DNA from 4 places in the Streptomyces sp. NPDC092370 genome. Region 1 is predicted to be linked to each of the others. Evidence: riboswitches for the same ligand, from Rfam matches in the RefSeq annotation. Region 1 holds a riboswitch; each other region holds the start of a gene.

Region 1 (7,055 bases):
CTGGGTGCGCTACGGCGCGCTGAGCACGCTCCTCGCGATATCCGGCCTGGTCATCCTCGCCCTGGTCCGCGAGGAGACCGGCACGGAGGGGTTCCTGGTCGGGCTGGGGCTGGCCGTCCTCCCGGTGCCCCTGCTGATAGCCGCGTTCCGCTGGCTGGACCGGGTCGAGCCCGGCCCCTGGCGGAACCTGCTGTTCTGCTTCGCCTGGGGCGCCTGCGCGGCGGCGCTGATAGCGATCGTCGCCAACAGCTTCGCGACGAGATGGATAGCGACGGCGACGGCGGACCCGTCCAGCGCTGACACCCTGGGTGCGACGGTGATAGCGCCGGTGGTCGAGGAGTCGGCCAAGGCGGCGGCCGTCCTGCTGGTCTTCCTCTTCCGTCGCCGCGACTTCACCGGCATCGTCGACGGCGTCGTCATAGCCGGAGTGACCGCCACCGGCTTCGCGTTCACGGAGAACATCCTCTACCTGGGCACCGCCTTCGGCACCGACCAGCTCACCGGCGGCACCGGCATCGCGTCCGTCACGGCGGCGACCTTCTTCGTGCGCATCATCATGTCGCCGTTCGCGCACCCGCTGTTCACGGTCCTCACCGGCATCGGCTTCGGCATCTCCGCCATCTCGGCGGAGCGCCGGCGTCTGCGCCGCGTCGCCTTCCCGCTGTCCGGGCTGCTGCTCGCGATGGGCATGCACGCGATGTGGAACGGCTCGTCGGCGTTCGGCGAGTACGGGTTCTTCGCCGTGTACGCGGCGTTCATGGTGCCCATCTTCGGGCTGCTGACGTGGCTGGTGATCTGGACCCGGCAGCGGGAGCTGAAGACCGTGCGGGCGGAGCTGCCCGCCTACGCCGTGGCCGGCTGGCTGACCCCCGCCGAGCCGTTCGCGCTCGGCTCGATGCGGGCCCGGCGGATCGCCCGCCAGTACGCCCGCCGGCACGCGGGCAGGGCGGCGGCCCGGGAGGTGGCGCGGTACGAGGCGTACGCGACATCGCTGGCATTCCTGCGGCACCGGGCCCGGCGGGGCGGCACCGGCTCCGGCTTCGCCGTGCGGGAGGGGGAGCTGCTCGGCGAGTTGTGGCGGCGCCGGGAGGTGGCCCGCCCGGCACTGGACCACGCGGCCCGGATCACGGCCCCTCCGGTTCCGGTGGTGGCCCCGCCCTGGCCGGTGTACGGCGTGCACGGCTACGGCCACCAGCCGGCGCCCTACCCCGCGTACAACCCGTACCGTTTCTGAGGGCTCAGGCCGAGGCCTGAGTGAGCCGATCGAGCTGGGCCTGCGAGAAGGTCGGCTCTCCGACGCCGGCCAGTGCGGCCGGCTGCTCCACCGTCCGTGCGGAGGCGATCGGCGCTGCCACGGTCGGCCGGGCGGCGAGGCGGGCGAGGGCCGGCGCGGCCACGGGGACGTCCTGCTCAGCGGCAACGACCGCAGGGGAACCTCGTTCCACCAGGGATGCGAAGCTCCCGCCAACACCGCGCCGGAAAACCGGCGGCCCTGACGTCGAGGGGTCGTCGTCAGGGCCGCCGGTGCTGCAACGGATCTGTGCGGCTTACGGGTTCAGTCCCTTGCCCCGCAGCCACGCCATCGGGTCGATGCCGCTCGCGGATCCACCGGAGTGGACCTCCAGGTGGAGGTGCGCCCCGGTGACGTTGCCGGTGGCGCCCACGCGGCCGATGACGTCGCCGGTGCTGACCTTCTGGCCGACGCTGACGCCGATGGACGACTGGTGCGCGTACCAGATCTCGGTGCCGTCATCGAGGGTGAGGACGGTCTTGTAGCCGTACGAGCCGTTCCAGCCCGCCTCGGTGATGGTGCCGCTGTGCACCGCCTTGATCGGCGTGCCCGTGGGGGCGGCGAAGTCGAGGCCGGTGTGGTAGCCGGAGGACCAGTAGGCACCGGCCTGGCCGAAGCTGGAGGTGATGGTGTACGAGGAGGTCGGCAGCGTGTACTGCTTGGCGAGGGCGGCGAGCCGCTCGGCCTCGGCCTTCTTCTCGGCCTCCTCCTCCGCCTTCTTCTTGGCTTCGGCGGCCTTGGCCTTGGCTTCCTTCTCCGCCTTGGCGACGGCTTCCGCCGCTGCCTTCTCGGCGGCGGCTGCTGCGTCCTGGGCGGCCTTGGTCTCGATCTGGTCCTGCTGGAGCTCGACCTGCGCCATGATCCGGGCGCGCAGCGCCTCGCCGGCGCCCGCACCGGAGGTGCCCTGCTCGGGTTCCGCCGTGGCGGTGCCGAGGCTGCTGAGCGGGGTGGCGGAACCTTCGGGGGTGTCGTCGTCCGAGATGAGGGAACCCACCGAGGGCAGGTCCGGCACGGAGATGGACACCGGGGGCTTGCCGGTCTGGGCGCTGGCCATGCCGCCGGCACCCACGGCTGCTATGACACCGACGCCGAGGACGGTGGAACTGCGGGCGAGACCTCCGCCGCGCTGCTTGGTGACGCGGTGCCGGCCACGGACGGGACGGATGGACTCCTCGGTGGGGTTCCACTCCTGGAACGGGCCCTCGTCGGTGCGCTGACCGCCGTAGCCGAAGGTGTCGGTGTCGCGCTTCGGCGCGAACGGGGCCGCGGGGGCAGGCCGGTTGGACGCCACGTGGGCGTGCTCCTTTCCTTCCTTCTCGCCTACCGGGTTAGCTGACGGGTTCGGAGCAGGAAGGTCTCCTACGCGCGTATACCCGCCGTGCTTCCACGGTGGCATCCGCGCGATTCACCCCAAGTGGTGGTTCCCCGGTTCCCTTTCGGGATTCGGCGCGTGCGCACGGAGCCGCCTTCTGTGACGGCTGGGACGACCGCGCTGCGTTATCGAACGTTAATGGAGGCGCGAGGGGTATTCCAGCGATTCCACTTGATCATTAACCTTTTTCACGCGGACTTACCTGCCATGACCGGCTTAAATCGGACGAGTTGACCGCATCACAAGTGACTGACGAGTTTTGACGGTGCGTCAGTTGTTATGCGCGGTGGGACGGTTCGCTCACCGACCGTAAGGGACGTCGGCGGTGTGACGAGGAAATGCACCGAGGGCCGGAACCCTTTCGGATTCCGGCCCTCGGCCTTCAGTAGCGGGGACAGGATTTGAACCTGCGACCTCTGGGTTATGAGCCCAGCGAGCTACCGAGCTGCTCCACCCCGCGCCGTTGTGACTCCAGTGTACGCCATCCGCGGGACGGTTCGCGCACACCCACCGCTCAGCCGCCCAAGGTGCCCGCGTGGGTGAGGGTTTCCCGGGCGGTGAACGGGTCGTCGGACCCGGCCGGCCGGGTCCGTACGGCCGGCTTGTGAGCGGCGGGGACGGGCCGGCCGATCCGTTCCCGCCGGGCGTGTGCCGCACGGTCTCGGCGGCCCGGGCCCAGACCGACCCGGCCCAGCCGGCCCGCGATGCACCCTCTCCCCGGTGTGCGGCGCGGCGTGGCCGACCAGGCGTCCATGATCTGCCGGCCTTCTCGGCGTGCCGCCGCTCGGCGGTGACGGCGAACAGCGGGGCCCGTGTGCGGCGGCCAGGGCGTCCTCGCGCTCCGCGGCGCAGCCCCGGCCCTCCGCGTCGCCGGCCGGACAGACGACGGTCTCGTACGCCCCCGGCCCGGTGCCGGTACGAGCCGTACGCGCTGTCCCGCATTGTGAGGTACGCCTCACCGCCGGGGCTGCCGCCCGGCGGTGAGGTGCTCGCGCACGGCATTCGGCCGAGCCCGGCCGACGAGGACACCGGGTGCGCGAAGGGGGTGTCGGGGGGGGAGGGCCGGGCCCATGGTGCGGGCGACCGGGCCGTCGGACCGGCGGGAGGGGACGAGGAGGGCGAGTGCGATGAGCGGCGGCTGGAAGAACAGTGCTGCCGTCCTTCGTCTGCGCGCCGGCCTGATGGCCGCCGCCTCCGCGCCGTCGTCCCGACCCTGGAGGCGGCGCGACCCGGACGGCGGTGCGGACGGGGGATGTGTCGGGCCGATCGGCCCGCACTCAGCCCGGGAGGTGGCGGTTCGGGGCCTTGGCCCGCTCTTCGTGCTCCGGCAGGACGACGACCTGCGCTCCGGCGGCCGAGAGAAGGCCGCTGCCGTCGGCGTCGGCGACGAAGGTGTCCGGCTCCCGCCAGGCCGTGACGACCCGCCGTACGCCCGCGTCGAGGATCAGCCGGGCGCAGGGTGCGGGGCGGGAGGCGCGGCGGGCACAGGGCTCCAGGCTGCTGTACACCGTCGCGCCGGGGAGGCGCGGATCGGCCGGGTCGAGCTTCGCCAGGGCCGCCTCCTCGGCGTGCACGACCGGGTCGCCGGCCTCGCGGGAGTGGCCGCGGGCCAGTTCCGTGCCGTCGGCGGCGACCACCACCGCCCCCACGCTGAACGCCGTGTCCGAGGGCGGGCAGCGACCGGCCAGTTCGCAGGCGAGGGCCAGCCAGTGGTGGTCGGCCGCGGCGGGCAGCGGGCCGGTGCCCGGGGCCGTCGGCTCGTAGCGCATGAGGACGACGTCCTCGATCCGCCGTGACTCCAGCAGCCGGAGGCGGCCGCCCTGGTAGCCGCCGGGGCCGAAGAGGCGGGGCGCCCGGGGGTCGCCCACGAAGAGCGGGGCGAGGACCAGTTGGAGTTCGTCGGCGAGGCCCTGGGTGAGGAGCTGGGTGTGGATCAGGCCACCGCCCTCGACCATGAGCCGGCGTACCCCCCGGACGTCGTGCAGGTGCGTGAGGAGCCGCCGCCAGTCGAGGTCGGGCCCGAGCGGGACGACGTCGGTGGCGAGGTCGAGGGCACGGGCGCGGCCGGCTCCCCGGTCGGTCGTGTAGAGGACCTTCTCACCGCCGGTGTGCCAGAAGCGGGCGTCCGGGTCGAGGTCGCCGGAGCCGCTGACGGTGACCTTCAAGGGGTACTCCGGTTTCCCGGCGGCCGTGCGGGTGGCCCGGCGCGCCTCGGAGTTCACCAGCAGCCGGGGGTTGTCGGCGCGGATGGTGCCGGCGCCGATCAGGATGGCGTCGACGGAGGCCCGGACCTCGTCGACCCGGTCGAAGTCGGCCGGGCTCGACAGGAGCAGGCGGTCGGGTCCGGTGTCGTCCAGGTAGCCGTCGAGAGAGACGGCGGCGGACAGCAGGACGTACGGGTGAGGCATCGGCGCTCCGCGGCTGGTCGGGACGGCGGCACTGGACCGGCTTGGTTCAAGTTTGAAACAAACCTACACTGGCGGCATGACGACTCGCTGGCTCACCCCCGATGAGCAGCGCGCCTGGCGCGCCTACATCGCCGCCTCGCTGCTCCTGGAGGACGCGATCGACCGGCAGCTCCAGCAGGACGCCGGCATGCCGCACCTGTACTACTCCATCCTGTCCGTCCTGTCGGAGTCCCCGGACCGGCGGCTGCGCATGACCGATCTGGCCGAGCGGCTGAAGATCACGCGCAGCCGGCTGACCTACGCGGTGACCCGGCTGGAGAAGGACGGCATGCTGCGGCGCGAGGCCTGCTCCGCCGACAAGCGGGGCAGCGTCGCCACACTGACCGACGAGGGCTTCGCCGTGCTGGAGCGCGCGGCGCCCGGGCATGTCGAGACCGTGCGGAGCTTTGTGTTCGACCGGCTCAGCGAGGAGCAGGTGGGGCAGCTGGAGAAGATCTCCGCGGCGATCGCGCAGGGGCTCCAGGAGGACGGGGCGCGACCGGCGGCGGACGACGTGCCATGGCGGCGGAGGTCGTCGTCACCTTGTGCGTGACGAGACGCGGGTGACGGAATGACGCCGGTGACGCCGGTGACATGGGTGGCGGAATGGCCGGTGACGCGGGTGACGCGAATGACACGGCAGTGACACGCGCCACACCCCCACGGATCTCCGTTGCTTCAAATTTAAAGCACGAGTAGGGTTCCACTCGTGCATCTGCTTCAAATCTGAAGCAATACGGCTGTGCAGCCGAACAGGAAACGGAACCCGGAGGCCCCGTATGCCCGACACACCCGCCGTCCTCGCCACCCCCCGCTCCCGAGTCCGGGTCCCGCTGCGCTTCCAGGACGGCTACGAGGCCGACGCCGAGCTCGTCACCTTCCACGGACTGGCCGACGGGCAGGAGCACGTGGCCGTGGTCCTCGGCGAGCCCGGGCCGGTCCCGCTGGTGCGGCTGCACTCCGAGTGCCTGACCGGGGACGTGTTCGGCTCCGCCCGCTGCGACTGCGGCCCGCAGCTGCGCGAGGCGGTCGAGCGCATAGCCGAGCGCGGCGGCGTGCTCCTCTATCTCCGCCAGGAGGGCCGGGGCATCGGCCTCTACAACAAGCTCGACGCCTACGCCCTCCAGGACGAGGGTCTGGACACCTACGAGGCGAACGCGGCCCTGGGGCTGCCGGAGGACGCCCGCGACTACACGGCGGCGGCCCAGATGCTCCGGGCCCTGGGCATCGGCGAGCTGGACCTGCTCTCCAACAACCCGGACAAGGCGGACCAGTTGCGGTCCCTGGGCGTCGAGGTCCGCGACCGGATCCCCACGGGCGTCTTCACGACCGCACACAACGTCCGCTACCTGCGCGCGAAGGTCCTCCAGACCCAGCACACGCTGCCGCTGGCCGCGCTCAGCGCGGGCTGAACCGCCCCCGGCCCGGCCGGGCACCGAACCGAGCTGCTTGCCCCTCGGTTCCCCGGGTACAGCCTTTGAAAGAGGGCGACCTCATCAGTACCCGGAGCTTTATGGAAGTGACCGTTTCGTGACCGATCTCGGCGGCCCCGGCGACCACCGGGCGAGGGGACCGGGGGATGGCCCGGAGGCCGTCGCATCGCAGATCGCCGATGCCGTGGAGAGTCTGACGGCGCTGTGGTCGGTCGCCGCCCAGGAGGCGTCCCTGCGCCTGTCCCTGCACCAGTTGCGGGCACTGCGCACCGTGCAGGCGACACCCGGTCTGAATCTGACGACCCTCGCGGAAGGCCTGGACATCGGCCTCCCCACGGCCAGCCGCCTCTGCGACCGCCTGGCGGCGGCCGGCCTGCTGGAGCGGGTCCCGCACCCCGACACCCGCCGCGAGGTGCAGCTGTGGCTCACCACACACGGCCGGCATGTGCTGGGGGAGGTCGCCGGCCGCCGCGCCCAGGCCCTGGCCGCCGCGCTGGCGGCGATGGAACCGG
Region 2 (7,055 bases), on a different contig from region 1:
CCTCGAGGTCGTGGTCGTGGGCGACTGCCCGCTCGACGAGAGGATCGCCGCACAGATGCAGGCCGCGCGCGAAGCAATGGTGAACGCCGCCAAGTACGGTGGCGAGGGCGGAGCCGTACAGGTCTTCGCCGAGGTGGAGGCGAGGACGGTGTTCGTGTCCGTCCGGGATCGCGGTCCCGGCTTCGACCTCGACTCGATACCCGCCGACCGGATGGGTGTCAGAGAATCGATCATCGGCCGCATGGAGCGCCACGGAGGTACGGCGCGGTTGCGCGCGGTGCCGGACGGCGGCACGGAGGTCGAGCTGGAGATGGAGAGGGCGGAGAAGACGTCATGAGCGACCCGACCGAGACGAACGGTACGGCGGGATCGGCGGAGGCGGCCGGGCCCGCGGCCCCGGGCGGCGGGCCCGGGCGTCACGTGCGCGTGGTCCTGGTGGACGACCACCGCATGTTCCGCACGGGGGTCCAGGCCGAGATCGGGCAGACCGAGCAGACCGGTGTCGAGGTCGTAGGAGAGGCCGCGGACGTCGACCAGGCCGTCACGGTCATCACCGCGACCCGGCCCGAGGTGGTCCTCCTCGACGTGCACCTGCCCGGTGGGGGCGGCGTCGAAGTGCTGCGGCGCTGCGCCCCGTTGATGGGCGACACCGAGCAGCCGGTCCGCTTCCTCGCGCTGTCCGTGTCGGACGCCGCGGAGGACGTGATCGGCGTGATCCGCGGCGGGGCCCGCGGATACGTCACCAAGACGATCACCGGCACCGACCTCGTCGAGTCGATCTTCCGCGTCCAGGAGGGCGACGCCGTCTTCTCCCCGCGCCTGGCCGGGTTCGTCCTGGACGCCTTCGCCTCCACGGACGCCCCACCGGTCGACGAGGACCTGGACCGCCTCACCCAGCGCGAGCGCGAGGTGCTGCGGCTCATCGCCCGGGGATACGCCTACAAGGAGATCGCCAAGCAGCTGTTCATCTCCGTGAAGACGGTCGAGTCCCACGTCTCGGCGGTGCTGCGCAAGCTCCAGCTGTCGAACCGGCATGAGCTGACGCGCTGGGCGACGGCCCGCCGGCTGGTGTGACGCCGGTCCTCACACCACCCGCGTCGCCCCCGCGAACGGCATCTCGTCGAGCGGGGCGACGCGTACCGGCGCCGAGGGGTTCGGCGCGTGGATCATCCGCCCGTTGCCCACGTAGATGCCCACATGGCTGATGCCGGCGTAGAAGAAGACCAGGTCGCCCGGGAGGAGTTCGGAGCGGGAGACGCGGCGGCCGGCGGCGATCTGGGAGTACGTCGTGCGGGGCAGGGAGACGCCCGCGGCGCGGTACGCGGCCTGGACCAGGCCCGAGCAGTCGAAGGCGTTCGGGCCGGTGGCGCCCCACACATAGGGGCTGCCGAGCTTCTGGTAGGCGTAGGAGACGGCGGCGGACGCGCGGGAGCCGGGCGCCTGGGGCGAGGTGGAGCCGGCGGCCGCCACATTGTCCCGCGCGCCCGTCGAGCGTGAGGACCGCTCCGGCGAAACGCCGAGCCGGGAACGTTCCTGCGGGTCGAGCCGGGACAGCAGCTGCCGGGCGGAGCCCAGCTTGCCGGTGATCGTCTTCTTGTGCCGCTTCAGCTCCGTCTGCCGCGACCTCAGGGAGGTCAGCTCGATGTGGGCGGCCCCGCGCAGCTGCTCGATCTCCCGGAGCTGTCTGCGCACGCCCGCGACGGCGGCGTGCTGCCGGTTGCCGGCCCGCTCGACGAACTCGGCGTTCTGCAGGTACCGGTCGGGGTCGTCGGACAGGGCGAGCTGCATCGCGGGGTCGAGACCGCCTGCGCGGTACTGCGCGGCGGCGACCGACCCGAGGGCTTCACGTGACGAGCTGAGCCGTTCCTCCGTGCGCGCCGCCCGGTCCTGGAGGTCCCTCAGCCGCTGCCCGGCCGCTTCGGCCTTCTCCTTCGCGCCGTTGTACTTCTCGGTGGCGACCTCCGCCTGCTGGTACAGCTTGTCCACCTCGGCCTTGACCTGGCCGGGGGTGAGCTGTGGGTCGGCGTGTCCGGTCCCGTCGAAGCCCGTCGCCGTCGCCGCGCCCGCCAGGGCGATCGTGGCGGCCGTTCGGGCCTTGCTGCCACCCATTGCGCGCTGTCGGGGCTTGCGGTGCGCTGCCACCTGGAGGCCACGTCCTTTCCTCGACCGCCGGTCGGTGCGTGCGGCCGCCGGGGGGAGCGGACGGGCGGCCTGCGCGTCCGGCGACGGCCCGCACAGGGGGAGCGGACCGCCGCCGGACTTCTCGGCGGTGGTGTCCGACTGCCGCCCCTGGCCCGGGCGGCGGTGGGGAGCCGGGCACCTGGAGGGGACGCTAAGCGCCGCCGTGGCGGGCCGGTGGCAGGTGTGCGGAAGTGATTCGAGAGGACCGACGGTGACCGTATGCGACCGCGGTCCCGCCCCGAGCCCGTCTACTTCACTCAGCGTGATGACCGATGCGTCGCATCGCGGGCGAGTGACCCTGATCGGGTGCTATGGGGCGCATATATGCGTCAGTGGCCCGGTGTCGGGCGGTCTCCGAGCCCCTGATTAGGCTCCGGCCCCATGGACGTACTCATCCACCTCTTCGTCGGCCTCCACATCATCGGCATCGCCTCGCTCCTGGGCGGCTTCCTGACCCAGATGAAGGCGATGGGCGAGGGGACCGCACGCTACACCCCCGCGATGCTGCACGGCGCGCTGACGATGCTGGTCACCGGTGTGATCCTGGTGGGCCTCAACCAGGCCGACGACCAGTCCGTGAACAACGTCAAGATCGGCGTGAAGCTGGCCCTGCTGATCGTGATCCTGGGCCTGGTCTACGTGAAGCGGGACGACGAGAAGGTGGACAAGGGCCTCTTCGGCCTGGTCGGTCTGCTGACGACGGCGAACATCTTCATCGCCGTGCTCTGGACCTGATCCGGGAGCGCCGAGCGCGGGCCGAGGCGAGCGCCCAGGCCGTGCACCCGACCCAGGCGGCCACCGCGACCCACAGCAGCGCCTCTCCGGCGACGCCGAGCCAGGGGGCGTCCAGGGCGTCGGCGACGGCCAGGGCGGCCGCCGCCGTCACGACCGCGGCGAACACCGTCGACCAGCGCCGCACGTCGTACTGGTGCCGGGGCCAGAAGAGCTCGGCGAGGAACAGGGCGACGCACGCGATCAGGGCGAGCACGAGCAGCGTGACGGTCGTCGTGCGCAGGGAGTCGGTGTTCTCCTCGTTCCACAGGTACAGGTGTGCGCTGTCGGCGCTGAGGAGCTTCGCCCCGGCCAGTGAGGAGAGGGCGAGGGCGCCGGCCGCGAGCCAGTGATCGCCGCGCCCTTCCTCCACCTGCCGGGGCTGGAAGCGGAACAGTGCGAGGCAGTAGAGCGCGAGGCCCAGCCAGAACAGGACCAGGGCCGCGTGGGCGAGCCAGGCCACCGCATCCGCAGCGGCGAGCGTGGCGCCGAGCACGGCGAGGCCCTGGGTGGCCACGCAGCGCAGGAAGACCGTTCCGCGCCGCCCTGTGGCCTGCACGCCGAGCAGCGCCGCCCAGAGCAGCATGGCGAGTGCCAGCAGCGCCTCGGCGAGCGGCTGCGGACCGGTCGCGGAGAAGCCGGTGCCGAGCACGGCGGTCGTCGCCACGGTGGTGAGCGCCGCCGCCATCTCCGCCCGCCACTCGCCGTGGGCCCGCTGGGCGAGGCCCGTGGCCGCCACCAGCCAGGCCGTACAGGCCAGAGCGAGGGTGATGCGGGAGAGGACCTCGTAGCCCGCCGAGTCGAGACCGACCGACACGACACCGGTCGCCAGCGCATACGTCGCCCACCAGGTGGCAAACGGGGAGGGACCGGACATGGTGCCGATGCTAGTGCCGCGGCAGGCAACGTTCGCCCCGTCGCGACGCCCGGCACGCTCCCTTGAGCTCTGCGAGCAGGGGGCACCCCCACTCGCCGCACCGGCCGAAAACCCAAGCGCATCCCGTACGAGGACGTCCGGCCGGCACTTTCCCGAGCTCTTCGAACAGGGGGCACCCCCAGAGCACGCACCGGACGCCGCGCCTCAACGGGCAAACGTTGCCTGCCGCGGCACTGGAGGGCGTCGGACGCGCGAGGAGAGGGGCACGCGCACGTGCCCCTCACATCGCGACGAGACCGCTCAGGCCGGCCGCACCACGCTGTGGACGGCCGACTCACCGTCGTAGAAGATCGACTCCTCGCGCACGTACGTGCCGGGCTTCGGGGCGTGGATCATCATGCCGTTGCCGATGTAGATCCCGACGTGGGTGACATCGTCGTAGAAGAAGACAAGGTCGCCGGGCTGGGCCTGGGAGAGCGGGACCGTGGTGCCGGCGTCGACCTGGTCGTAGGTGGTGCGCGGCAGGTCGACGCCCGCGGCCTTCCAGGCGGCCTGGGTGAGGCCGGAGCAGTCGTAGGAACCGGGCCCGACGGCGCCCCACACGTACGGCTTGCCGATCTGGGCGCGCGCGAAGGCGAGCGCCTTGTCGGCCTTGGTGGCGTACGAGGAGTCGGCCGGGACCGTCGAGGTGGACGAACCGGAGCCCGACGGCCCCGACGACGAGCCGCCCTCCTGCTGCCGCGCGGCCTCTTCCTGTGCCTGCTGCCGCGCGGCCTGCTGCCGGGCCAGCTCGTCGGCCTTGCGCGCGGCCTCCTCCCGCTGCTCCCTCTCGATCGCCGCGAGCCGCGCCTTCTCCTCGGCGGTCAGCCTCGACATCAGCTCGCGCGCGTCCGCGAGCTTGCGCTGGACGGTGGCCTTGGCCGTCTTCAGATCGCCCTGCGACTCGGTGAGCGTCTCCAGGCTCTCGGTGGCCTCCTGACGCTTCTTCATCGTTTCGGACTGCTGCGTGACGTAGTCGTCGACCGCGACCTTCTGACGGCCCGTCATCCGGTCCATCAGCTGGGCCTGGTCGAAGTAGTCCTGCGGGGTGTCCGCGAGCAGGAACGTCGCCGTGTCCGGGGCGGCGACACCGGTGCGGTACTGGGCGGAGGCGTAGGAACCGAGCTGATCACGCGCCTCGTTGAGCTTCTGTGTGCGCTGGGCCACGTCGTCCAGGAGGGTGTCGACGCGCTTGCGCTGCTTCGCGGTCTTCTCCTTGGCCGCGTTGTACTTGTCGGTCGCCGACTCGGCCTGCCGGTACAGGTCGTCGACCTTCTTCTCGACTTCCTCCAGGCTGGGCTTGCCGTCGGCCTCGGGAGTGGCGTTGGCCGACTGGGACAGCAGGGCCACGGAGGTGAGGGCCGCCGTTGCGAGGGCGGGGGTCCGTATGCCTGCTACGCGCGTACCCGTAGGACGCGACTTGCGGTGCGACGCCAAGGGAGGCGACTCCTTCCACGTTCCGCCTACCGGGTTAGCTGTCGGGTTCGGGCGGATGGTTCGGAAGGGTTGCCCTACGGCCTTCTCCGCACAGGGAGTCGGGCCGATTCACCCCAGGTTCACGGTTGGGTCCCCGGCTCCGGCTGCCGCTGCGGCACACCGGACTCGGCGGAGGCCGCGCGGCCCGGCGACGTTCGCCGGTGGGGGTCATGCGGCCTGGTCGCACCGTAGCCAATTCGTGTGGCCCCTGTGAAGGTTGATGGGTGATATGCCCGATACATTTTCGTGACCTCCCCCATGAGCGTTGCGCACAGTGACTGATCGAGGGAGTTTGGTCATGAGTTATCCGCAATTGGATCAGGCGTAGCAGCCTGTGATCATGCCGTCATGCAGGGCGATAACGCGCCGCCGGATGGCCGACGGGAGCCCGTGCGCGCGGCGATGTTTCCAGGGCGGCGGCGGGCTGTCAGTGGGGCGCCCTAGACTCGGAGAGCGATGAGCAGCCTCTTTGACGACAACTTCCTGGCGAACCTCCAGGCCCAGCGGGGCCCCGCGGACGAGCCCTCGCCGCCACCCGAGGACGATCACGTACCGGAGTCGATTCCGGACGATCTGTTCGGCGGGAAGTTCGACCTGCCCCCGGACCGATGGGGGTCCCCCCGCTCGAGCGGAGCCGAGAGCGGGGGAGGCTACTACCGGGACGGCGCCCCCCGCCCGGTGGTGGACACCGCCACCCTCCTGGAAGGGCTGAACGACAACCAGCGCGCCGCCGTCATCCACTCCGGCTCCCCGCTGCTCATCGTGGCCGGCGCCGGCTCCGGCAAGACCCGCGTGCTCACGCACCGCATCGCCCACCTGCTCGCCGAGCGGGACGTGCACCCGGGCCAGGTCCTCGCGATCACCTTCACCAACAAGGCCGCCGGCGAGATGAAGGAGCGCGTCGAGCAGCTCGTCGGCCCGCGCGCGAACGCCATGTGGGTCATGACGTTCCACAGCGCGTGCGTGCGCATCCTGAGGCGGGAGAGCAAGAAGCTCGGCTTCACCTCGTCCTTCTCGATCTACGACGCCGCCGACTCCAAGCGTCTGATGGCCCTGGTCTGCCGCGACCTGGACCTCGACCCCAAGCGCTTCCCGCCGAAGTCCTTCAGCGCCAAGATCAGCAACCTGAAGAACGAGCTGATCGACGAGGAGGACTTCGCCGCCCAGGCCACCGACGGCTTCGAGAAGACCCTCGCCCAGGCCTACGCCATGTACCAGTCGCGGCTGCGCGAGGCGAACGCCCTCGACTTCGACGACCTGATCATGACGACGGTCAATCTGCTGCGCGCCTTCCCGGACGTCGCCGAGCACTACCGCCGACGCTTCCGCCACGTGCTGGTGGACGAGTACCAGGACACCAACCACGCCCAGTACGCCCTGGTCCGCGAGCTGGTCGGCACCTGCGAGCACCCCGTCGACGTACCCCCCGGCCCGGACGACGTGCCGCCGGCCGAGCTGTGCGTGGTGGGTGACGCCGACCAGTCGATCTACGCCTTCCGCGGCGCCACGATCCGCAACATCCTCCAGTTCGAGGAGGACTACCCGGACGCGACGACGATCCTCCTGGAGCAGAACTACCGCTCCACGCAGACCATCCTCAGTGCCGCCAACGCGGTCATCGAACGCAACGAGTCCCGCCGCCCCAAGAACCTGTGGACCAACGCGGGCGCGGGCGCCACGATCACCGGTTACGTCGCCGACACCGAGCACG
Region 3 (7,055 bases), on a different contig from region 1:
CGCGCCGGCGGATGTAGTCCTCGTGCGCGGCGCGGTACGCAGCCGCCAGCTCCGGGTCGGAGGCCAGCCGCTCGGTCATCTCCTTCATCACGCCGTTGGCCTCCAGCGTGCCGATCGCCGAGGCGGCGCGCGGGCACGTCAGGTAGTACAACGTGGGGAACGGTGTCCCGTCCGGCAGCCGCGGGGCCGTCTCGACGACGTCCGGCTGTCCGCACGGGCAGCGGTGCGCGATCGCGCGCAGACCGCGCGGGGGCCGGCCGAGCTGCTGCTTGAAGGCCTCGACGTCCGCGTCGGTGGGCTCGGTGCGCGGGGTGGTCGGCGGGGGCGTTTCCATGACTGTCTTCAGGCTGTCTTTCTCTGGGTTCAGGTCACTGACTGGGGCCGGGTCACCGGTCGGAGGCGTCGGCCTTGTCGACCCCGTCCCAGACGTTCGAGTACCAGGGGCGGTCGGCCGCCCCCAGGTCGGTGCGCGACTGCTTCGCCGCGTGCGGGTCCACGACGATGAAGCCCGTCTCCCCCGGCATGACGTAGTGCAACCGCTGCCGGATCTGCTGCTCGGCGTAGGCGTCGTCCTGCCAGCGCGCCTTCAGGTCACGCAGCCGTTCGACGCGCTCGCGGGCCTGCCGCTGTTCGCGCCGGAGGTCGTCGATCTCGGCGCGCTGCGAGACGTACTCGCGCATCGGGTAGGCCAGGGCCACGATCAGCGAGCACATCACCAGGGCGAGCAGCGCCGCCCGGCCGGTCAGGCGTGAGCGGCGGGCCTGGCGCTTGGTCTGGGAGCGGTAGACCCGGGCCGCGGTCTGCTCACCGAGCAGCCGGATCCTGGTCGCGGTGGAGAACCGGTCCCGGTCCTTCACGGCCATCTGTCCGCCTCCCGCTCCACCGTCCTACGCGCGTACGTCCCCGGACACGGTACGGGACCGAGTACGGGGACGTACGTACGACGCTGCCTCGTGTGGCCGGGGTCAGCCCTTGAAGCGCGGGAAGGCGCTGCGGCCGGCGTACACCGCGGCGTCGTCGAGGATCTCCTCGATGCGCAGCAGCTGGTTGTACTTGGCGACGCGCTCGGAGCGGGCCGGGGCACCGGTCTTGATCTGGCCGCAGTTGGTGGCGACGGCCAGGTCGGCGATGGTGACGTCCTCGGTCTCGCCGGAGCGGTGGGACATCATGCACTTGAAGCCGTTGCGCTGGGCCAGCTCGACGGCGTCCAGGGTCTCGGTCAGCGAGCCGATCTGGTTGACCTTGACCAGCAGGGCGTTGGCGGCGCCCTCCTCGATGCCGCGGGCCAGGCGCTCGGGGTTGGTGACGAACAGGTCGTCGCCGACGAGCTGGACCTTGTCACCGAGCTTGTCGGTGATGGTCTTCCAGCCCTCCCAGTCGTCCTCGAACAGCGGGTCCTCGATGGAGACGAGCGGGTACGCGTCGACGAGCTCCGCGTAGTACTCGGTCATCTCGGCCGCCGAGCGCTCCTTGCCCTCGAAGGTGTAAACGCCGTCCTTGTAGAACTCGGAGGCGGCGACGTCGAGCGCCAGGGCGATCTGCTCGCCGGGGGTGTAGCCGGCTTCCTTGACGGCCTCGAGGATGAGGTCGAGGGCCTCGCGGTTGGAGCCGAGGTTCGGGGCGAAGCCGCCCTCGTCGCCGAGGCCGGTGGCCAGGCCCTTGCTCTTCAGGACCTTCTTCAGCGTGTGGTAGACCTCGGCGCCCCAGCGCAGGGCCTCGGAGAAGGACTCCGCGCCGATCGGGGCGATCATGAACTCCTGGATGTCCACGTTGGAGTCGGCGTGCGAGCCGCCGTTCAGGATGTTCATCATCGGCACCGGCAGCAGGTGCGCGTTGGGGCCGCCCAGGTAGCGGAACAGCGGCAGGTCGCTGGCCTCGGAGGCGGCGTGGGCGACGGCGAGCGAGACGCCGAGGATGGCGTTGGCGCCGAGCGAGCCCTTGTTGTCGGTGGCGTCCAGGTCGAACATCGCCTGGTCGATCAGGCGCTGCTCGGTGGCGTCGTAGCCGACCAGCTCCGGGCCGATCTGCTCGATGACCGCGAGGACGGCCTTCTCCACACCCTTGCCGAGGTAGCGGTTCGAGTCGCCGTCGCGGAGCTCGATGGCCTCGAAGGCGCCCGTGGAGGCGCCGGACGGGACGGCGGCACGGCCGGTGCTGCCGTCGTCGAGGCCGACCTCGACCTCGACCGTGGGGTTGCCTCGGGAGTCCAGGATTTCCCGGGCTACGACGACGTCGATGGACGGCACGAGCATCTCCTTCTTCATGTGACGCGGGACGCGGGCCCCGTGGACCCGGCGAGGTGCGGGCCCGTGGTGGCTCGCGACACGAGCCTAACCGGCTCCGGGCGATCGGCCACCGGGTCGCCCACCCCATGGACAGAACCGAGAGTAAATTGTTTCCGAACGGAACAAAGCCGGTTGCCGAAAAAACCCCGCCCCGGCGCGTACGGGGGATGACGCACCGGGGCGGGGAGCACGAGGACCCTGGGCGGGTCCGGCCGGCCGCTGCTTACTTCAGGTGCAGCTGCTGGCCCGGGTAGATGAGGTTGGCGTCCTCGACGATGTCCTTGTTCAGCTGGTAGAGCTTCTCCCAGCCGCCCTTGACCTTCTCCGCCGTGGCGATCGAGCTCAGGGTGTCGCCCTTGACGACCTTGTACTCGCCGTCACCCTTCTTGACCTTCTTGCCGGTCGGGGTGGTGACGGTCTTCTTGGCGGCCGGGCGCTCGTCGGAGCGGGAGGCCGGCTGCTGCTCGGTCTGGCGGGTCTCGGTGCTCTGCTGGCTCTGCTGGCTCTGCTGCGAGGAGCTGCCGGAGTCGCTGGAGGAACCGCCGCCGGTGTAGCCGGCGCTCGACAGGCCCTTGCCGCAGACCGGCCAGGCGCCCTTGCCCTGGCCCGCGAGGACCTTCTCGGCGATCTCGATCTGCTGGGCCTTCGTGGCCTGGTCCGCGGTGGAGGCGTACTTGGTGCCGCCGTAGCCGGACCAGGTGGAGGCGGAGAACTGCAGACCGCCGTAGTAGCCGTTGCCGGTGTTGATGGACCAGTTGCCGCCGGACTCGCACTGGGCGACGGCGTCCCACTCCGAGGCGGTGGCGGCGGAGGCGTTACCGGCCGCCATCAGCGGGGCGGCGACGGCGGCACCGGTGACACCGGCGATGGCGATGGCGCGAGCGGCCTTGGACGGACGGCGGTGCGTGCCCTTACCGGAAAACAGCATGGAGAGATCCCCTCACCGACGCCTGCGAGGTGAGCTGTCGGGTTCGGGCCGGTTGAGTTGCCCGGCCGCGCCCCTCCCGGGACACGGCTTCACCCCAAGCCCTTCCGGCACAACCGGCCGGTCGGGCACTTACCTTGGGTCCCCCGCTCCTGCCTACGGCGCTTGACGCGACGACTGTTCCCGTACGGCCGCTGGCAGGATTCGGCGTTGCGGCAGCCGGGGCTCGCGGTGACGAGCAGTCACGACCGTAGACACGCGATCCACGGAATTTCAAAGACGATCAGGGCTTCTGAGATCTATCTCTCACGGGCCTTATACGGGACATTCGGTGCGAAACGTGACGTGAACTCACCCGCTTTCGGGACGACTTCGGCCCTCGTTTCCGCACTGCCCGAACGGCTACCTCTCGTCCGCTTCGACCCCTGTCGTGAGCGTCTGACCGGGGAGGATGAGGTTCGGGTCGCCACCGACGGTCTGCTCGTTCCCGTCGTAGAGGGAGTTCCATCCGCCGTCGACGTCAAGGGAGTCGGCGATGGACCAGAGGCTGTCGCCCACGCCGACGATGTAGGAGCCCTCGGACGAGCCCCGGGAGGCGTCGTCGCCGCGCGAGGCGTGGCGGCCCGAGGACGAGCCCTCGCTGCCGTTCGCGGACGCGGAGTCCTCCTCGGCACTGGGGCCTCGGTGGCGGCCGGAGCCGGTGTCCGTCAGGGCCGAAGAGTCGCCGCCCTGGCGTGAGTTGCCGGACTCGTCACCCCCGGGGGCGGCGGAGGGGGAACTGCCGGACTTCTGATCCTGCTCCCGCCCCCGCTCCTGAGGTGCGGAATCAGATGACTTGTCCGACTTAGGGGTTTCATCCTCCTGGGTCGACCGCCCGTCAGGCGACGACGAAGGGCTTGAGGAAGGCTCCGAAGAAGGGGACGGCTCGGAGCCGCCGAGCAAACCGGACGAGTCCACCTCGCCGGATGATGCGGACGAGTCGGACGCTTCCGCCCCCTTGTCCTGCGGGAGGCCGGAGAGCAGGCCGCAGGTACGCCACGCGCCGACCCCCTGGTCGGCGAGGATTCTCTCGGCCACGGATATCTGCTGGGAGCGACTGGCCAGGTCGGCGCTCGCGGCGTAGTCGAGGCCGCCGTAGTTCTCCCAGTCCTCCTGGGACAACTGCAGGCCGCCGTAGTAGCCGTTGCCGTCGTTCTGGCTCCACGCGCCGCCGGTCTCGCAGTCCGCGACCCGATCCCAGGTCGTGCCGTCGGCCGCGCTGGCACCGGAGGCCCCGAGGAGTGGGATCGCGATGGCGGAGCCGGTCACTCCGGCCGCCACGAGGAGCGCCGGAGCCTGGCGGGGGCGACGGTGCCGACCGTTCCCGGAGAGCATACGGAGACCTTTCACACGACAGCGGTGACCGACGCGTCCGGCATCCCGGCCGCGTTGATGGGTGAACGTATCGGCAGGAGATCACTTGTCACAAGTTAATGCCGCGTAGATCACGTGAAGATCACAGCTCTGATGTTTCGTCATGTTCAACCGCTGCGAACTCCACCGGCAGGGTGCGCAGCCCGCGCATGATGAGGCCGCCGCGCCACCGCAGCTCGGCCGGGTCCGCCGCGAGGCGGAGGTCCGGGAGGCGGGTGAGGAGGGTGGCGAGGGCGGTCTGGCCCTCCAGGCGGGCGAGCGGGGCGCCCAGGCAGTAGTGGATGCCGTGGCCGTAACCGAGGTGCTGGTTGTCGCGGCGGGACAGGTCCAGCACGTCCGGGTCGGCGAACCGCTCCGGGTCCCGGTCCGCGGCGGCCAGGACGACCAGGACCGGGTCGCCCGCGTCGATGTGCTGCCCGCCGAGGGTGAGGGGCTGCGTGGCGAACCGCCAGGTGGCGAGCTCGACGGGGCCGTCGTAGCGCAGGAGTTCCTCGACGCCGGTCTCCAGGAGCCCGCTCTCCCCGGCGGCGAGGGACGCCTGGAGCCGGGCGCGCTGCTCGGGGTGGGTGAGCAGGGCGTAGGTGCCGTTGCCGATCAGGTTCACGGTTGTCTCGAAACCGGCGAACAGCAGGATGAAGGCCATGGCCGCCGCCTCGTTCTCGGTGAGGTGCTCACCGTGGTCGGAGGCGCGGATGAGACCGGAGATGAGGTCCTCGCCGGGGGCGGGCTCGGCGGGCAGCGCCTCCCGCTTGCGGTGGATGAGGTCGGCGAGGTAGCCGCGCATCTTCTTCACCGACCGCGCCACGCCACCCCTGGGACCGCCCTGGTGACGGATCATCATGCCCGCCCAGTCTCGGAAGTCGTCCTGGTCCTCACGCGGGACGCCGAGCAGGTCGCAGATGGCGTAGATGGGCAGCGGGAAGGCGAACTCGTGGATCAGGTCGGCGGACCCCTTCCGCGCGAACCCGTCGATGAGGGTGTCCGTGAGCTCCTGCACCCGTGGCGCGAACTCGGCGACCCGGCGGGGCGTGAACGCCTTGGACACCAGTCGCCGCAGCCGGGTGTGGTCCGGCGGGTCGATGTTCAGCAGATGCGTCATCAGCTCGGCCTTGCGCTCCCCGGGGATTCCGGTCTTGCCCTTGGCGTGCGCCGGTTCGTCGTGATGCGCCGGGTTCTTGGAGAGCCGGTGGTCGGCGAGGGTCTGCTTGGCGTCGGCGTACCGCGTGACCAGCCAGGCCTCCACGCCGCTGGGAAGCCGCGTCTTGTGGACGGGACTGTGCTCGCGGAGCCAGGCGTAGGCGGGGTAGGGGTTGCTCGCGAACTCCCAGGTGAAGAGCTCGGGCGCGGTCGTGGGGGTGCGGGGCTGGGGCTGGTCGGTCACGCGTCGACCGTATCCGGCTTCCCGCCGCTTCCCGTCCCGCTCCCCTGCTCCCTCCCGTTCAGCCCTCGGCCTGCCTGATCGCGTCGCGGTAGGCGCGGGCCGCCGCCCTCAGGGCCGCCTCCGGGTCCACGCCCTCGGACTCGGCGCGGACGGCCAGGGCGAGGAGCTCGTAGCCGATGCCCTCGACGGGCGGGAGCGGTATGTCCAGGTTCGCTGTGCGGGCGCGGGAGGCCAGTTTGGCGGCGAGGGCCAGACCGGGCTGGCCGAGGGGAATGCCCTCCGTGACCGAGGCGCGCTGCTTCTCGACCGCCTTGGTGCGCAGCCAGTGCTCCTTGACCTCCTCGGGGGTGGTGGCCGTCGCGTCGCCGAAGACGTGCGGATGGCGGTGGATCAGCTTGGCGACGATGCCGCCGGCCACGTCGTCGATGGAGAAGGGCTCCTCCCCGTCCTCCGGGCGGCCCTCCTCGGCGATGCGGGCGTGGAAGACGACCTGGAGGAGGACGTCACCGAGCTCCTCGCGCAGTTCGTCGCGATCGCCCTCCTCGATCGCCTCGACGAGTTCGTACGCCTCCTCGATGCCGTACTTCGCCAGGCCCTCGTGGGTCTGCCGCGAGGACCAGGGGCACTCGACGCGGATGCGGTCCATGACCTGGACGAGGTCGAGGAGCCGGGCGCCCGGGAGGTCGTAGGAAGCGGGCAGCAGCTCCAGCTCGGGCATGGCGATACGGCCGGTACCGGCGAGGCGGGCCAGCCCGTCCGTCAGGACCGGTTCACCCTCGCCCGTCGCCACCACGACCACCGTGCGGCCCCCGGAGCAGGCGCCGACCAGCTCCTGGGCGGTGGGGGACGCCTCGTCGACCGGGACCCCCGCCTCGCGCAGATACGGCAGCTGCGGGTGGGCGCCGTCCGCGCACAGCACCCGGTCCGCCGCGTGCAGTGCCTGCCAGGCGGGCCAGGACAGCAGGCCGGGGGCGACGCGGTGGCTGGTGGTGAGCAGGATGATGCGGCCCGGGGCGGCGGCCGCGTCGGGAGCGGTCCGCTCGGGGCCCGG
Region 4 (7,055 bases), on a different contig from region 1:
GTGGCCGAGGCCGCCCTGGCCGCCCTGGACCGGGCCGGTGTGCCGTACACGGGGACACGGGTCGCCCTCCAGGGGCTGGGCACCATGGGCGGGGCCACCGCGCGCTTCCTCACGCGCGCGGGGCTCACGGTCGTGGCCGTGGCAGACCTCAAGGGCACGGTCGCCAACCCGGCAGGTCTCGACGTCGAGGCGCTGCTCGCCGCGAGGGACGCCCACGGCACGGTGGACCGTTCGGCGCTGCGGCCCGGTGACCGTGAACTGCCGGGGGACGCATGGCTGTCGGCGGACGTGGACGTGCTGGTGCCGGCCGCCGTGTCATATGCCATCGACGCCGGGAACCAGGAGCGCATCACGGCCCGCTGGGTCGTGGAGGCGGCCAACATGCCCGTGCGGCCGGAGGCGGAGCTCCTGCTGGCCGCGCGTGGGGTGACCGTGCTGCCGGACGTCGTGGTCAACTCGGGGACGAACGCCTGGTGGTGGTGGACGCTGTTCGGGGACATCGGCGCCGACGCCGAGGAGGCGTTCGCGTACACCCGCCGGTCGATGCAGGCCCTGGTCGAGCGGATGCTGGCCCGCGCCCGGGCCGACGGGACGACACCGTGGGCCGCGGCCCACGCGATCGCGGCGGACCGGCTGCCGCTGATCGCGGAACGGTTCGGCTGGTACCGGTGAGGACGCCGTCGTGCTCGCGGTGACCGCCGCGGGCCTGGGCCGGACAGGCCGAAACGCCCCGCCGAGGGGCCGCACGCGCATGGGTAGGGTGACCGCGTGACCAGAGTCCGGTTGAGTGTGGCTCAGCGGCGCGGGGATCTGCTGCGGGCCGCCATCGAGCAGATCGAGGCGAGGGGTGTGGCGGCGGTCAGGATCGCCGACGTGGCCTCCGCGCTCGGCGTGAGCAACGCGCTGGTCCTCTATCACTTCTCCACGAAGGAGCAGTTGGTCGCCGCCGCGTTCCGGCACGCGGCGGAGGGCGACCTCGCGCATCTGCGCAAGCTGCTCGGCCGCCGTTCGCCGGCGCTGCGCCGGCTGCGGTCGGCCGTACGGTGGTACGCCCCGACCGGGCAGGCCAAGGGCTGGCGGCTGTGGATCGAGGGCTGGGCGGCGGCGCTGCGCGACCCCGTGCTGCGGGAGGTCGCCCAGGACCTCGACCGGCAGTGGAAGGCGGCCCTCTCCGAGGTCATCGCGGAGGGTGTCGCCGCCGGCGAGTTCCGCTGCCCGGACCCGCAGGGCACGGCCCTCCGCCTCACCGCTCTCCTCGACGGCCTCGCCGTGCAACTGACGTCCTATGCCGGCGCGGTACCGCGAGCACGGGCCCAGGAGTGGGTGCAGGAGGCACTGGCCCGCGAGTTGGGGCTGGTGGAGGACGAACGGCTGACGCCCTCGTAGCCGGTGCCTTCGCGCGTGCGGGCCGCGCCGGTGTTCCACCCGGCACGGCCCGCACGCGCGGTGAACCGCTCCTACGCCACCGCCGCGATCCGCGTCCTGATGTCGTCCGGCGACAGCGCCCCCTTGGCCGTCACATGGTCGCCCGACGACTCCCCGCGCAACCGGCGCCCGATCCACGGCACCAGGAAATCGCGCGCCCAGGCGACGTTGTCCCGCCGCACGTCGAGAACGCCGCGCGGGGGCAGCGGAGGCCACGCCTGCTCGGGGTCGGCCGGCACGTCGAGGCCGAGCACCTGGCCCGCACGGAGCGCCACGCGCGTGTGCCCCTCGGGCGACAGGTGCAGCCGGTCGGCGTCCCAGGCCCTGCGGTCCTGCACACTGCGCAGGGACCACAGGTCGAGCACCGGGCAGCCGTACCGGTCGGCGATGGCCCGGACGTGTCCGTTGTAGGTGGCGATCTTGCCGCGCAGGTGCTTGAGCACGGGCACGCCACGGGTGTCGAACCCGGTCGTCACCATGACCGTGCCGGACACCGCGGTGAGCTGGACCAGGGCCCGCTCGAAGCGCTCGGCGACCTCGTCGGGGTCGGTGCCGGGCCGGATGATGTCGTTGCCCCCGGCGCAGAACGAGACGAGGTCCGGGGCCATGGCGATGGCCCGCGGAACCTGGTCCGCCACGATCTGGTCGAGGAGCTTTCCGCGTACGGCGAGATTGGTGTACTGGAAGTCGCCTTCGGGCCTGCGGTCGGCGAGCAGGACGGCGAACCGATCGGCCCAGCCGACGAACGCCCCGTCGGGGCCGGGATCACCCACGCCCTCGGTGAAGCTGTCCCCCACCGCTACGTACGACCCGATCACTGCTCTGCTGTCACTCTTCGAATCGTCTGCCACAGCAGTCCATGATTCACCTTCGAATGTGACCTACGCGACCGTAGGAAAGAGTTGACTGGCGGTGAGATAAGCCACTCCTCAAGGGTTCGCCAACTCCGGAATACACTGCTTGTCAGGGATGTTTCGGGGTGAGCCGCCAGACCCGGAATCCGCTGATACGGAAATGGCTCCAGACGGTCCGGAAGGCGAAGTGCCCGCTCGTGTACGGCTGCGGGTCGGTGTAACCGAAGACGGGTCGTCCGTTGTTCCACCATTGGACCGTGGAGCCATCGGAGACGATCCGGACCCGGTTCGGCTCGCCCGGCACCAGCAGCGGCTCCGTGTAGTCGAAGACCAGGGGGCGGACACCGGGTTGACCGACGTAACGGCGCAGCCGGGTCGTGGTGTTGTGGTTGGCGCCGTAGCCCGCGTAGTACGTCGTCAGGTGGTCGTACTCGTCGAGAGCCCCGGCGCGCGGTGTCGCGAAGAGATCGTCCGGGGAGCGGACGTCGGTCGCGTTCCAGAAGTTGTTGAGGTCCGAGACCCGGTCGTTCACCCCGCCCGCGGAGACCGGGGTCGCGGTGTATTCGAGCACGTACGGCCCTTCGAGCCGCTGTCTGAACCACACAGTCGCGCCGCTCGGCACGTCGATCTCCAGGGTGCCGCGGGAGGCGAAGACGGTGCCGCCGTCCTGGAGTTCGGTCACCCACTGCCCGAGACCGTGACAGAAGTCGTCGCGGGCGACGAGGCGGCGACGACGGGACGCGGCCCGCGCGCCGGCCGTCGGGGCGAGGGCCGCCAGGGCGGCTCCGGCGGCCAGGGCTCCGAACGCTCTGCGGGTGGTCGACACGGGACACAGCTCCTGGGGATCCACCGGGAAGACCGGGGAAAGCGCTTGCACACCGGACGGGATCACTCTGCCCCAACTCCCGTCGCCTGTCGATCCCTTGTCGCCCCTCGGGGGTGGTCGGCGAGCGCATACGCCGAAGGCCGGACCCGGGGATCGGGGTCCGGCCTTCGGTCGCGTGTCAGGCAGGTGGTCGTGCGGCCGGTCAGCCGACGGAGACGCCGTGCGAGCGCAGGAAGGCGACCGGGTCCACGTCCGAGCCGTAGTCCGGCGTGGTGCGGATCTCGAAGTGCAGGTGCGGTCCGGTCACGTTGCCGGTGGCGCCCGACAGGCCGACCTGCTGCCCGGCGGTCACGGTCTGGCCGGCCGAGACGGAGAGCTGGGACAGGTGGGCGTACTGGGCGTAGTAGCCGTCGGCGAGCTTGATGACGACCTGGTTGCCGTAGGCGCCGCCCCAGCCGGCGGAGACGACGGTGCCCGCGCCGACGGCCTTGAGGGAGGTGCCGGTCGGGACGACGAAGTCGACACCGGTGTGGTAGCCGCTGGACCACATGCTGCCGGACATGCGGTACGGGGTGCTGACGGTGGCACCGGCCACCGGGAGGGTGAAGCCACTGGAGTTGCTCTCGGCGGCGGGCTTGGCGGCGGCGGGCTTGGCGGCGGCCGGCTTCGCGGCGGTCTCCGCCTTCGGGGCCGACTCGGCGGCGGACGGCTTGGGGGCCGAGGCCTTCGGCGCGGACGGGGCCGAGACCTTCGGCGCACTCGCCGCCTTCTTGCCGATCGACAGCTTCAGGCCCGGGTGGATCAGCGACGGGTCGGAGCCGACGGCGTCACGGTTGTCCGCGTAGAGCTTCTTCCAGCCGCCGCTGACGTTCTGATCGTCGGCGATCTTCGCGAGGTAGTCGCCGGCCCTCACGGTGTACGTGCGGGCACCGGTGGCCTTTTCGGCGGCCTTCTTGTCGGCGGCCGGAGCCGACTGGACGGCCTTTTCCGGAGCCGACTGCGGGGTGGCGGCGTGGGCGCCGGCGGCCCCCATGAGCGGCAGGGCGAGAGCGGCCCCGCCCGTTCCGGCGACGGCGATGGAGCGGGTGAAACGCTGGGTCTTGGGACGGCGGTGCTTACCCTTCGCGGGCATGACGAATTCCTCTCCGTCGCCTGCGAGGTGAGCTGTCGGGTGCGGGCTGGAGATGCCCGGTCGCGCCGAGGTGCGACTTAACCCCAAGCCGTTCCGGGAACCGGAACAGGCGTCTTACCTGTGGGTCCCCCGCTCCTGCCGTACGTCGGGTCAGTGTGTGGGGCTCCGGGCGGCGGCAGGATTAGGCGTCCGTCCGGATGGGTGTGGAACGTAAGCGACCAAGACGCAATGGGACAAGCTTGCGGTTGCCCGTGACGGTGTTTGTCTCGACGCGCTGACGCAAGTGCCGTCACCGAGCGTGGATTACCGATCTCCCGCTTTCCTCAATGGCCCTTGCTGTTGTGGGAATTACGTGAACATGGCGACAACACATCGTCACGAATATGACGATGGTCACGCACCCCGACCTCATCCCCTTTACGATCGGGGCACGTTACCCCTTAGCGGACGGAACTCTCTATCCGGACAGAACGTCTACTTGCGCTCAAGGCGGACGACAGTGGCGTCGAAATCTCCGCTCAGGCCGACCCGCAGTCCGTGATGCAGCAGTACGGCCCCTCGGTAAACTTCGCCCGTTTCGAGGCATTCGTACACTGCTGTCGGGTCGAGGCCACGCAGCCGCAGCGCCGGTACCGGCTCACCGTAGTGCTGCGCCTGGAGCCAGGCGAGGACGACGGTCTCCTCACCGAGGACGTACTGCACGGCGCTCAGCCCGCCCTCCGGGGGCCGCAGCCGGTACAGGTCGCCGCGCTGCACCACGGGCCGGATCTCCTTGTAGAGCCCCACCCACCGCCCCGCCTCGGCGAGCTCCTCCGGTGTCCACTTCGTGAGGTCGCCGCCGACCCCGAGCACCCCGGCCATGGCGCTGACGAACCGGAACCGCAGGGAACTGGCCCGGTGGTTGAGCATGGCGTTCGGACTGTCGGTGACCCAGGCGGCCATGACCCGGGCCGGATGGAGCTGACTGAAGCCGTGCTGGATGGCGAGCCGGTCGAGGGGGTCGGTGTTGTCGGAGGTCCACACCTGGTCCGTACGGCTCAGCACGCCGAGGTCGATCCGGCCACCGCCGCCAGAGCAGGACTCGAAGGCCACGCCGGGGTGGGCGGCCCGCAGCCGGTCCAGCAGGGCGTACAGGCCGTGCACGTGGTCGACCCACAGCCGCTGCGGGTAGGGGTCGCCCGGCCACCCTGCGTCGGTGAAGCAGCGGTTGAAGTCCCACTTCACGTAGTCGACCGGCGCGCCGGAGAGGAGCCCGTCGAGCTGCTCCCACAGGTACTCCCGGACGTCCTCGCGAGCCAGATTGAGGACGAGCTGATTGCGGAACTCCGTCCGCTTCCGTCCTGGTTGGTACTGCACCCACTCGGGGTGCGCCCGGTACAGCTCGCTGTCCGGGTTGACCATCTCGGGCTCGACCCAGATGCCGAACCGCATGCCGAGGCCGTGCACGTGGTCGGCGAGCGGCTTCAGCCCGCCCGGGAAGCGGTCGGGGTTGGGGGTCCAGTCGCCGAGCCCGGCCCGGTCGCTGGTGCGCGCCCCGAACCAGCCGTCGTCGACCACGAACAGCTCGACGCCCAGGGCGGCGGCCCGCTCGGCGAGCGCCCGCTGCTGCTCCTCGGAGATGTCGAACTCGGTGGCCTCCCAGGAATTGAACAGCACCGGCCGGTCCTGCTCGGCGTCCGGGATCACATGCGCCCGCTGATAGGCGTGCCAGGCGCGGCTCGCCCCGCCGAAGCCACCGTCGCTCCAGAGCCCGGCGAAGACAGGGGTCGTGTACGACTCCCCCGTGCCGAGCATCAGCAGGCCGGAGTCGTCGTGGCCGGCCCCGCCGGTGATCTGCACGCGGGCGTCGGGGAGCTGGGCCACGGTGATGCGCCAGGAGCCGGACCAGCCGAGGGCGCAGCCGTAGACCTCGCCGTGCTCCTCGGTGGCGTCGGTGTCGAGGGCGACCCAGGGCAGGTGCTGGTGGGAGGTGTGGCCGCGGCGGCTGCCGATGACCTTCTCCCCGTGAGTCAGGCGAGAGCGCGTCAGCCGGGACTCGGCACCCCAGCGGCCGTGCAGCTGCGACAGCCGCCAGGCCTCCCGGTCGGGCAGGGTCCAGGTCGCGGAGTCGGCGCGCAGCAGCTCGACGGCCGGTCCCCGGTTGTCCACGGTCACCCAGCGCTCGACGACGTCCGCCCCGGAGCGCACCCGGTAGTGCAGCGTGACGGCCAGGTCACCGTCGCGGAACCGGAGCCGCAGCTCGTCGTCCTGCGTGTCGTGCCCCTCGAAGACCCACTCGGTGCCGCGCCGCTCGGCCGTGCGCACGGACAAGGCGGGTCGGACGAAACGCGGACCCCCCTCGACGGGGTACTCCTCGCGCCCGTCGAGCGGGGACTCGAAGGGCCGGTAGTCCGGCAGCGGCCGCACCGCGAGCGCCTCGGCATCGGCGAGGCCGATTCGGGGGCCCCAGTGCAGGTGCAGCAGCTCGTCCCGGTCGGTGACATGGACGGCGTAGCTGCTGGCCGGCCCGGAGAGCACCCACGTACGACCGTCTTCGGAAATGTCCAGCATCATGCCCTCACAGATTCGAACAAGCCCGACCAGGTCCGACCAGGCGGCAACATCATCGAGGGCCGCGGGGGCTCCGGGCAACGCCTGTGGACAACTCATTGCCCCAGGCAGGCATGTCGTATCGTCGAGTGACGCCCGTCGACGAGCCGCGCCGGCGGCGCCGAAGGGGAGGAGCCCTCGTGACACAGCAGGTCCCGTCGACCGAGCCCGAGCTGGCCGGAGTGCGCAACTTCCGTGATGTGGGCGGACTTCCGACCGTGGACGGCCG

The links. Region 1 has a riboswitch for cyclic di-AMP ahead of ACIQHQ_RS16905 (M23 family metallopeptidase). Riboswitches for the same ligand answer to the same signal wherever they lie in the genome.
Region 2: it holds a riboswitch for cyclic di-AMP, as region 1 does, so the genes downstream of both, ACIQHQ_RS25195 (NlpC/P60 family protein) here and ACIQHQ_RS16905 (M23 family metallopeptidase) in region 1, are expected to answer to the same signal.
Region 3: it holds a riboswitch for cyclic di-AMP, as region 1 does, so the genes downstream of both, ACIQHQ_RS13590 (transglycosylase family protein) here and ACIQHQ_RS16905 (M23 family metallopeptidase) in region 1, are expected to answer to the same signal.
Region 4: it holds a riboswitch for cyclic di-AMP, as region 1 does, so the genes downstream of both, ACIQHQ_RS06960 (LysM peptidoglycan-binding domain-containing M23 family metallopeptidase) here and ACIQHQ_RS16905 (M23 family metallopeptidase) in region 1, are expected to answer to the same signal.

Annotation. Positions count from the first base shown of each region.
Region 1 is NZ_JBIVQO010000005.1:19,519-26,573, forward strand. Features, by position in the region: gene ACIQHQ_RS16895 (PrsW family intramembrane metalloprotease) at 1-1,234, shown strand, start outside; partial or broken gene ACIQHQ_RS16900 (aldo/keto reductase) at 1,239-1,421, opposite strand; gene ACIQHQ_RS16905 (M23 family metallopeptidase) at 1,548-2,582, opposite strand; cyclic di-AMP (ydaO/yuaA leader) riboswitch at 2,594-2,750, opposite strand; tRNA gene ACIQHQ_RS16910 (tRNA-Met) at 3,050-3,123, opposite strand; gene ACIQHQ_RS16915 (dihydrofolate reductase family protein) at 3,941-5,071, opposite strand; gene ACIQHQ_RS16920 (MarR family winged helix-turn-helix transcriptional regulator) at 5,148-5,663, shown strand; gene ribA (GTP cyclohydrolase II) at 5,890-6,522, shown strand; gene ACIQHQ_RS16930 (MarR family winged helix-turn-helix transcriptional regulator) at 6,641-7,055, shown strand, end outside.
Region 2 is NZ_JBIVQO010000008.1:341,435-348,489, forward strand. Features, by position in the region: gene ACIQHQ_RS25170 (PspC domain-containing protein) at 1-337, shown strand, start outside; gene ACIQHQ_RS25175 (LuxR C-terminal-related transcriptional regulator) at 334-1,074, shown strand; gene ACIQHQ_RS25180 (NlpC/P60 family protein) at 1,084-2,142, opposite strand; gene ACIQHQ_RS25185 (hypothetical protein) at 2,563-2,916, shown strand; gene ACIQHQ_RS25190 (hypothetical protein) at 2,894-3,829, opposite strand; gene ACIQHQ_RS25195 (NlpC/P60 family protein) at 4,130-5,305, opposite strand; cyclic di-AMP (ydaO/yuaA leader) riboswitch at 5,313-5,486, opposite strand; gene pcrA (DNA helicase PcrA) at 5,801-7,055, shown strand, end outside.
Region 3 is NZ_JBIVQO010000003.1:514,367-521,421, reverse strand. Features, by position in the region: gene ACIQHQ_RS13605 (DUF501 domain-containing protein) at 1-334, opposite strand, end outside; gene ACIQHQ_RS13600 (septum formation initiator family protein) at 387-863, opposite strand; gene eno (phosphopyruvate hydratase) at 966-2,246, opposite strand; gene ACIQHQ_RS13590 (transglycosylase family protein) at 2,509-3,213, opposite strand; cyclic di-AMP (ydaO/yuaA leader) riboswitch at 3,218-3,384, opposite strand; gene ACIQHQ_RS13585 (transglycosylase family protein) at 3,613-4,584, opposite strand; gene ACIQHQ_RS13580 (cytochrome P450) at 4,706-6,004, opposite strand; gene ACIQHQ_RS13575 (nucleoside triphosphate pyrophosphohydrolase) at 6,063-7,055, opposite strand, start outside.
Region 4 is NZ_JBIVQO010000002.1:71,587-78,641, forward strand. Features, by position in the region: gene ACIQHQ_RS06940 (Glu/Leu/Phe/Val dehydrogenase dimerization domain-containing protein) at 1-672, shown strand, start outside; gene ACIQHQ_RS06945 (TetR/AcrR family transcriptional regulator) at 769-1,386, shown strand; gene ACIQHQ_RS06950 (SGNH/GDSL hydrolase family protein) at 1,458-2,243, opposite strand; gene ACIQHQ_RS06955 (DUF6250 domain-containing protein) at 2,389-3,105, opposite strand; gene ACIQHQ_RS06960 (LysM peptidoglycan-binding domain-containing M23 family metallopeptidase) at 3,308-4,237, opposite strand; cyclic di-AMP (ydaO/yuaA leader) riboswitch at 4,242-4,403, opposite strand; gene ACIQHQ_RS06965 (alpha-galactosidase) at 4,712-6,787, opposite strand; gene ACIQHQ_RS06970 (tyrosine-protein phosphatase) at 6,967-7,055, shown strand, end outside.